Regions from separate parts of the Alkalibacterium sp. s-m-28 genome, predicted to be linked through region 1. Evidence: a T-box and tRNA genes for the amino acid it is inferred to sense, from the RefSeq annotation. Region 1 holds a T-box; the other holds one or more tRNA genes.

The links. A T-box is a leader RNA that pairs with one kind of tRNA and senses whether it is charged. The one in region 1 lies ahead of ACYQ4S_RS02765 (valine--tRNA ligase), so its partner is inferred to be a tRNA-Val.
Region 2: it has a tRNA-Val gene. The T-box ahead of ACYQ4S_RS02765 (valine--tRNA ligase) is inferred to sense a tRNA for this amino acid. The anticodon was not compared.

Annotation. Positions count from the first base shown of each region.
Region 1 covers NZ_BAAGIQ010000010.1:1,101-5,493, forward strand. The annotation lists gene ACYQ4S_RS02760 (HAD family hydrolase) at 1-69, opposite strand, end outside; gene ACYQ4S_RS02765 (valine--tRNA ligase) at 66-2,717, opposite strand; T-box leader at 2,769-3,007, opposite strand; gene ACYQ4S_RS02770 (thiol peroxidase) at 3,025-3,528, opposite strand; gene thiI (tRNA uracil 4-sulfurtransferase ThiI) at 3,597-4,393, opposite strand, start outside.
Region 2 covers NZ_BAAGIQ010000033.1:1,734-6,126, reverse strand. The annotation lists gene serS (serine--tRNA ligase) at 1-1,053, shown strand, start outside; gene msrA (peptide-methionine (S)-S-oxide reductase MsrA) at 1,260-1,802, shown strand; rRNA gene rrf (5S ribosomal RNA) at 1,910-2,025, shown strand; tRNA gene ACYQ4S_RS06195 (tRNA-Val) at 2,036-2,108, shown strand; tRNA gene ACYQ4S_RS06190 (tRNA-Lys) at 2,118-2,190, shown strand; tRNA gene ACYQ4S_RS06185 (tRNA-Leu) at 2,221-2,302, shown strand; tRNA gene ACYQ4S_RS06180 (tRNA-Thr) at 2,312-2,384, shown strand; tRNA gene ACYQ4S_RS06175 (tRNA-Gly) at 2,415-2,486, shown strand; tRNA gene ACYQ4S_RS06170 (tRNA-Leu) at 2,521-2,606, shown strand; tRNA gene ACYQ4S_RS06165 (tRNA-Arg) at 2,620-2,693, shown strand; tRNA gene ACYQ4S_RS06160 (tRNA-Pro) at 2,704-2,777, shown strand; tRNA gene ACYQ4S_RS06155 (tRNA-Met) at 2,791-2,864, shown strand; tRNA gene ACYQ4S_RS06150 (tRNA-Ile) at 2,885-2,958, shown strand; tRNA gene ACYQ4S_RS06145 (tRNA-Met) at 3,051-3,123, shown strand; tRNA gene ACYQ4S_RS06140 (tRNA-Asp) at 3,211-3,283, shown strand; tRNA gene ACYQ4S_RS06135 (tRNA-Gly) at 3,289-3,359, shown strand; tRNA gene ACYQ4S_RS06130 (tRNA-Ile) at 3,393-3,467, shown strand; tRNA gene ACYQ4S_RS06125 (tRNA-Glu) at 3,478-3,549, shown strand; tRNA gene ACYQ4S_RS06120 (tRNA-Ser) at 3,576-3,665, shown strand; tRNA gene ACYQ4S_RS06115 (tRNA-Met) at 3,758-3,830, shown strand; tRNA gene ACYQ4S_RS06110 (tRNA-Asp) at 3,924-3,996, shown strand; tRNA gene ACYQ4S_RS06105 (tRNA-Phe) at 4,018-4,090, shown strand; tRNA gene ACYQ4S_RS06100 (tRNA-Tyr) at 4,100-4,180, shown strand; tRNA gene ACYQ4S_RS06095 (tRNA-Trp) at 4,186-4,256, shown strand; tRNA gene ACYQ4S_RS06090 (tRNA-His) at 4,315-4,387, shown strand.

The DNA of each region.
Region 1 (4,393 bases):
GGCTTTATAATAGAGGGGTTCAGTGTCGAACATCAGCCCGTCCATATCAAATATGATCAGTCTATTCATCGATTATCCTCTTCTATCTCTTTCATTTTCGCCAACTGTCGAGTGACAGAATCATATTTCTCCTGATACTCTCTCCCTTTAGCTCGCTCTTCTTCAACGATGCTGTCTGGAGCATTCTGAACGAATTTTTCATTAGCAAGTTTCTTCTCCACTCGAGTGATTTCACTCTGCCATTTAGACTGCTCTTTTTCCAGACGCTTGATTTCTTCTTTGAAGTCGACTAGTCCGGCAAGTGGGATGAATACTTCCGCGCCAGTTACTACAGCTACTTTCACTTCTTCCGGCACATCGACCAACTGTTCTATGACTAGCTGATCAGGGTTACAGAATCGTCTGATGAATGACTCATTTTTTTTAAGGAAAGTCTCTTCTTTGTCTCCTTTAGTTCTGATCAGCAAATCAATCGTTTTGGACAAAGGTCTGTCAGCCTCCGAACGAATCGTTCTGACAGCCCTAATCAGTTCGATCAACATGTCCATGTTTTCTACAGCATCCTGATCTTCGAATTCAGTGCGAGTCACAGGATATTCTGCAGTTACGATGGACTCTCCTGAGTGAGGGATATGAGACCATATTTCTTCAGTTACGAATGGCATGATCGGATGAAGCAGACGCAGGGTCTGGTCCAGAACATGTACAAGAACAGACTTGGCAGACTGCTTCTGTTCTTTCGTTCCCTGTGTCAGGACTTCCTTACTCATCTCTATATACCAGTCACAGTAATCATCCCAGATGAATTTATACAACTGACGGCCAGCTTCACCGAATTCAAACTTCTCAAACAGGTCGGTCACTTGTCTGACTGTCTCATTAAGACGAGCTAGGATCCATTTGTCTGCAATCGATTTTTCTAAAGTCAGATCGATTTCTTCAACTGAAAAGTTACCTAAATTCATGATGACATATCTGCTTGCATTCCATATCTTATTGATGAAGTTCCATGATGCATCCATCTTTTCATAACTGAAGCGGACATCCTGGCCAGGAGCAGATCCGTTGGAAAGGAACCATCTCAGTGCATCCGCACCATACTTGTCGATGACTTCCATAGGATCAATTCCGTTTCCTAAAGATTTACTCATCTTTCTGCCCTGCTCATCTCTTATCAGTCCATGCATGAGAACATGCTTGAACGGCGCTTTGCCTGTAAATTCAAGACTCTGGAAAATCATACGGCTGACCCAGAAGAAAATAATGTCATACCCTGTTACCAGCGTACTCGTCGGGAAGTATTTCTTAAAGTCGCTGCTTTCCACGTCAGGCCACCCCATAGTAGAAAAAGGCCAGAGGGCCGAACTGAACCAGGTATCCAGCACATCATTATCCTGCGTCCAGTTTTCCAGATCAGAGGGGGCTGACTCTCCAACGTAAACTTCACCTGTCTCATTGTGATACCAGGCCGGTATACGGTGTCCCCACCACAACTGTCTTGAAATAACCCAGTCGTGTACATTTTCCATCCAGCTATTGAATGTCTTCTCAAAACGTTCCGGTACGAAATTGACTTTATCTTCAGTCAGCTGGTTAGCCAGTGCTTTATCAGATAAGTGATCCATCTTCACAAACCATTGAGTTGACAGTCTCGGCTCGACAATGACACCTGTTCGTTCTGAGTGACCCACGCTGTGCTGCATGTCTTCAATCTTGATTAGATATCCTTCTTCTTTAAGATCACTGACTAGAGCTTTACGTGCTTCGAACCGGTCCATCCCTTCATATTTTCCTGCCAGACTGTTCATGGATCCATCATTGTTCATCACATTGATTTGTTTCAGATCATGTCGCTGACCGATTTCAAAATCATTCGGGTCATGGGCGGGAGTAATCTTGACTACTCCTGTACCAAATTCCATGTCGACATAGTCATCAGCGATGACATCCAGTTCCCTGTCTAATATAGGAAGTAGCACTTTCTTTCCAATCAGGTGCTGATACCTCTCATCATCTGGATGGACAGCTACAGCCGTATCTCCAAGCATTGTTTCCGGACGGGTCGTAGCAATTTCTACCGACTCCTCGCTGTCCACTATCGGATAGCTGATATGGTAGAAGGCACCATTGACTTCTTTGTGCTCGACTTCAATGTCTGATAAGGCCGTCTGCGCTTTAGGGTCCCAGTTGATGATGTACTCTCCACGATAGATAAGACCCTTATTATACAGATCAACAAATACTTTGTTTACTGCTTTATTCAGTCCTTCATCAAGCGTAAACCGTTCTCTTGAATAATCGACTGATATACCAACTTTTGCCCACTGATCACGGATATTAGCCGCATATTCTTCTTTCCAGTCCCATACTTTTTCAAGAAACTTCTCTCGACCCAGATCATGACGGGAAATGTTCTGCTCAGCCAGTTTCTCTTCTACTTTGGCCTGGGTTGCTATTCCGGCATGGTCCATCCCTGGAAGCCACAAGGTGTCATATCCCTGCATACGCTTTTGTCTAATTATGATATCCTGAAGCGTCGTATCCCATGCGTGGCCCAAGTGAAGTTTCCCTGTCACGTTCGGCGGCGGAATGACGATAGAATACGGTTCTGTTCCCTTCTCATTTGGCTTGAACAAATCTTTATCCAGCCATTCCTGATATTTTCCTGCTTCTACGGCAGTTGGATCGTATTTCGTTGACATGTTATTCTCTTCCATTTTATGCACCTCATTTATTTTAATTATCAAAAAAAGCACCCATCCTAATCAAACTAGGACGAATGCTTCGCGGTACCACCTATATTACTACAGCATATTCCGGTCGATCAAATATATGCTGTAATCTCTCTAGACAGTATTAATGGTCTGTCGTCCCATTTACGAGTACTATTTGGTTTCCCCGTAAAAGCTCCCAAGCTACTTCGTGATCGTCTTCATCAGGGATTTCCAGCTGACACCCATTCTCTGAGATGATTCGGATCATTACTCCTCTTGTTCTATGCTTTTATTTATTCTCTTGTCTGAATTAGTTCAGTTCTGCTTCTTCATGTCTTGCAGCTGACAAAGCTTCTTCATAGTTAGGATCTTCTGCCATTTCTTTCACCACTTCACGGTAGACGATCTGGCCGTTTCTATTGATGACAAAGACTGTCCGAGCCATTTTGTCAATAGCTTCGATGTAAAGACCATAATCTTTAGCAAATGACCGGTCACTGTCATGAAGAATATCTGAAGACAGCACTTTAGATTCTGCCCATTTGGTCTGCTGCTCTATAGTATTTGTCGATATGGAAATGATCCGTGTATTCTTCAGATCTTCAGCTTTATCATTGAAGGTATTCGTCTGTCTGGAACACGTGCTTGTTTCAATATCCGGAACCGTACTGATGATCAGCACATCTCCTTTGTAATCTGACAAGCTGACCGTTTCTTCATTCAGATTCTTAGCCGTAAAGGAAGGCGCATCGTCTCCTACTTGAGGGGGTTGAGCGTTTGTCTGGAATTTTTTACCTTTTAAAGTTACATCCATGTTTTTCCCTTCTTTCCTATCGTTTAAGTCTAGTGTACGTTTCATCAGAGCTGAATGCAACCAAAAGATCAGAAAAGCGAATCAAATGCATCTTCATTTGACTGCTCAGAATCGGAATGTTTACCGATCACCGTATCAACAATGCCGTCCAGTGCACGCTGCATCATCCCTTCGATATCCAGCTCCTCTTCCAGTTCCTTGACCTTGTGCAGTCTAGGCTTTGTTTTAGGACGTGTAGGGGCAAAGACCGTGCAGCAGTCTTCATAAGGCTGAACCGCCAGATCAAAGGTATCGATATCCTGTGCAATTTTAATGATGTCGTTCTTGTCCATTGAAATCAGTGGTCTGAGAACAGGAGTATTGGTCACTTCGTTTATAGCTCTCATGCTTTCTAGAGTCTGAGAAGCGACTTGCCCGAGCGACTCACCGTTGATTATCGCCAACCCGTTTCTGTGTTCTTTGATCGCATCAGTCAGCCTCAGCATCATTCGTCTGGTAATAGTCATTGAATACGTTTCGGGAATCACTTTCTTAATTTCTTCCTGAATTTCAGTAAAGGGAACTTCCAGGAAGGTGACGTCTCCGCCAAAACGTGCAATTTTGGCAGTGAGATCTTTAGCTTTCTGAAGAGCTTGCGGGCTAGTGTAAGGCGGACTGTGAAAATGAACAGCTTCTATAGACATGCCTCGTTTCATCGACAGATATCCCGCAACAGGTGAATCGATCCCCCCTGACAGCATAAGCATCCCTTTTCCACTTGTACCTACTGGAAGACCTCCTGCACCTGACAGAGTATCAACAGAGATGAAAATCCCGTCTTTTCGAACCTCTACCCTGACTGTAACATCCGGGTTCTTCATTTTCA
Region 2 (4,393 bases), on a different contig from region 1:
GCTATGAAGCAGGTCGGAGCAGACATCAAAGCTATTGATGCTGAACTGGATGAGTTAGAAGAAAAGACACAGACCATTGCTTCAGGACTGCCGAACTTGCCTCACCCGTCTCTGCCTATCGGTGAAGATGAAGAATCAAACGAAGAAATACGCAAGTGGGGAGATCTGCCTGAATTCGACTTCGAACCGAAAGCCCACTGGGATTTAGGTGCTGACCTGAAAATTCTAGATTTTGAAAGAGGTGCAAAAGTTGCCCGAAGCCGATTCCTGTATTACAAAGGACTCGGTGCCAGACTGGAGCGTGCTCTTTATAACTTCATGATCGACCTGCATGTGACTGAACACGGATATGAAGAAGTCATTCCGCCTTATCTTGCAAATGATGATGCTCTGTATGGTACAGGTCAGTTTCCTAAATTCAAAGAAGATGTTTTCCAGATCGACGGACATCCGCTGACGCTTATTCCAACGGCAGAAGTCCCGTTGACTAACTATTATCAGAACGAGATTCTTGATGAAAAAGATCTGCCGATCTACTTTACGGCTCTATCTCCTTCATTCCGTTCAGAAGCGGGAAGTGCAGGAAGAGATACTCGAGGATTGATTCGACTCCACCAATTCAATAAGGTTGAGATGGTCAAATTTGCTAAGCCGGAAGACTCTTATGACGAGCTTGAGAAGATGACCGCAAATGCAGAAGCGATTCTGCAGAAGCTGGGACTTGCATATCGAGTTGTTCTTCTTTCTACAGGAGATACTGGCTTTGCGGCAGCTAAAACATATGATCTAGAAGTGTGGATCCCGACGCAGGAAACTTACCGGGAGATCAGTTCATGCTCTAATACAGAATCTTTCCAGGCTAGACGGGCGATGATCAGGTATAGACGTGAAGAGGACGATAAGATCGATTATGTACACACGCTGAATGGATCAGGGCTAGCAGTCGGACGTACAGTAGCCGCAATTCTTGAAAATTATCAGCAGGCTGACGGCAGCATAAAAATTCCTGATGTACTGGTGCCGTATATGGGCGGCGTCACAGAAATCAAATAAAGTGTATCCCTGCTGAAGTATACAGATTCAAGTCGATGTTCGGCTAAATAACTGTCCGTCACTGATGTAGGAAAATATAGAAAGGCTTGTCTGAGTCATATATAAGACAAGCTCTTTTTCTTTGATTCACGAGGCAGTGTGATACAATCATAATAGACATATTCGACCTTAGACTATGAATAGAATCAGGATCAGGAGGAAACAGCGTGGCAGAATTAGAAAAAGCAGTATTTGCAGGAGGGTGTTTCTGGTGTATGGTCAAGCCTTTTGACTCGCAGCCCGGTATCCATTCCGTTGTATCAGGCTATACAGGTGGACACGTTGAAAACCCGACGTATCGAATGGTCACTTCCGGTACGACTGGTCACACTGAAGCAGTAGAAATCACATACGACCCTGAATTAATGCCTTATAGAGAATTGGTAGAGATATACTGGAGACAGACTGACCCCACAGATGCAGGTGGACAGTTTGTGGATAGAGGAGATTCTTATAGACCTGTGATCTTTTACAATAATCAGGAACAGAAAGAAGCAGCTGAGCAGTCAAAAAAAGAACTGCAGGAAAGTGGCAAATTCAAAGATCCGATCGTTACGACTATCGAAGAGGCAAAACCCTTTTATCCAGCTGAAGAATACCATCAGGATTTTTACAAAAAAGAGTCTGCTCACTATAAACGTTATAGCATTGGATCTGGAAGAGCAGGCTTTTTAACTAAGCACTGGAACGAGGATCCTGCTGAGGATTAATAGTGGTGAGAAAAGAAGTTCAAATTATTTTTACAAAAGTTGTTGACATTAGGTCGATATCTTTGTATGATATAAGAGTTGCTGCGGTAACACGACGCAATAAACTGTATAGTGGCGATAGCGAGAAGGATCCACCTGTTCCCATTTCGAACACAGCCGTTAAGCTTCTCAGCGCCGAGGATAGTGAAGGGTTTCCCTTTGTGAAAGCAGGACGTTGCTATGCAGTTTTTAATGGAGGTTTAGCTCAGTTGGGAGAGCATCTGCCTTACAAGCAGAGGGTCAGCGGTTCGAGCCCGTTAACCTCCATAGATCCATGAGCCGTTAGCTCAGTTGGTAGAGCAACTGACTTTTAATCAGTGGGTCACAGGTTCGAATCCTGTACGGCTCATATATAAGAGTAATCTTATATATGCTACATGCGGATGTGGCGGAATTGGCAGACGCACTAGATTTAGGATCTAGCGCTTCACGGCGTGGGGGTTCAAGTCCCTCCATCCGCATAACAACACGCCGGCTTAGCTCAGTTGGTAGAGCAACTGATTTGTAATCAGTGGGTCGAGGGTTCAAATCCTTTAGCCGGCATTTTTTACGGGCAGACTGATCTGCCTTGTTGCGGAAGTAGTTCAGTGGTAGAACATCACCTTGCCAAGGTGGGGGTCGCGGGTTCGAATCCCGTCTTCCGCTTGTGAATAGACACAGGTAACCAAAGTACACTTCAGCCGGGGTGGCGGAATTGGTAGACGCACAGGACTTAAAATCCTGCGGAGAGTTTTCTCCGTGCCGGTTCGACTCCGGCCCTCGGTATTCACAATGATCAGCACCCTTAGCTCAATTGGATAGAGTACCTGACTACGAATCAGGCGGTTAGAGGTTCGACTCCTCTAGGGTGCACTTTAACATTCGGGAAGTAGCTCAGCTTGGTAGAGCACTTGGTTTGGGACCAAGGGGTCGCAGGTTCGAATCCTGTCTTCCCGATTAGTAATAAAATGGCGGTGTAGCTCAGCTGGCTAGAGCGTACGGTTCATACCCGTGAGGTCGGGGGTTCGATCCCCTCCGCCGCTATAATAAACAAACGGATCCGAGGACCTTTAGCTCAGTTGGTTAGAGCAAACGGCTCATAACCGTTCGGTCGCAGGTTCGAGTCCTGCAAGGTCCATTGTCATGTTTGTAGTTGCTTCAGCAACGTACAAACATGATACACTTTGACGTAAGTCCATAGTGTATCCTTAAATGATTTTCTACTATTATCGCGGGGTAGAGCAGTTGGCAGCTCGTCGGGCTCATAACCCGGAGGTCGCAGGTTCGAGTCCTGCCCCCGCAATTGCTATATCTGTAGTTACTTTAGTAACGTACAGATATGGTACACTCGAGCGAAAGCTCGCAGTGTCTCATATAAAGATTTTCGTAAGGTCCCGTAGTGTAGCGGTTATCACGCCTGCCTGTCACGCAGGAGATCGCGGGTTCGATTCCCGTCGGGACCGTTTTAGCGGGTGTAGTTTAGTGGTAAAACCCCAGCCTTCCAAGCTGATGTCGGGAGTTCGATTCTCCTCACCCGCTTTATACTTGAATAAAGTATACCTAATATGTTTAGGGCCTATAGCTCAGTCCGGTTAGAGCGCACGCCTGATAAGCGTGAGGTCGGTGGTTCGAGTCCACTTAGGCCCATTTTAATACTGGCCCCTTGGTCAAGCGGTTAAGACACCGCCCTTTCACGGCGGTAACACGGGTTCGAATCCCGTAGGGGTCATAGTAATAAAATAGTATTACTTTAATGGAGGATTACCCAAGTCCGGCTTAAGGGAACGGTCTTGAAAACCGTCAGGCGTGTAAAAGCGCGCGTGGGTTCGAATCCCACATCCTCCTTTACCATGGCTGTTGATGCTTTAGTGATTACAGACATAGTACACTCTAGCGTCAGCTTGCAGTGTCTCAACACAATGATTTTCTATTATTATCGCGGGGTAGAGCAGTTGGCAGCTCGTCGGGCTCATAACCCGGAGGTCGCAGGTTCGAGTCCTGCCCCCGCAATTGTCATGTCTGTTGAAGCTTTAGCGATTACAGACATGATACACTTGGACGTCAGTCCACAGTGTGACCTCATAGAGGCTGAATAAATCGTAAGGTCCCGTAGTGTAGCGGTTATCACGCCTGCCTGTCACGCAGGAGATCGCGGGTTCGATTCCCGTCGGGACCGTAAAGCAGGATATTGAAAGATGGCGCTGTAGCTCAGTTGGTAGAGCAACGGATTGAAGCTCCGTGTGTCGGCAGTTCGACTCTGTCCAGCGCCATAGCATTTTGGAGGGATAGCGAAGTGGCCAAACGCGGCGGACTGTAAATCCGTTCCTTCGGGTTCGTAGGTTCAAATCCTACTCCCTCCATCGCTAGGGGTATAGTTTAATGGTAAAACTATGGTCTCCAAAACCATCGATGTGGGTTCGACTCCTGCTACCCCTGTCAGCAATTCATCATGACATTATTTGTTGAATATGCTATGATTTTAATTAAGAATATGGCGATTGTGGCGAAGTGGTTAACGCACCGGGTTGTGGTCTCGGCATTCGTGGGTTCGATCCCCATCAGTCGCCCTTCAA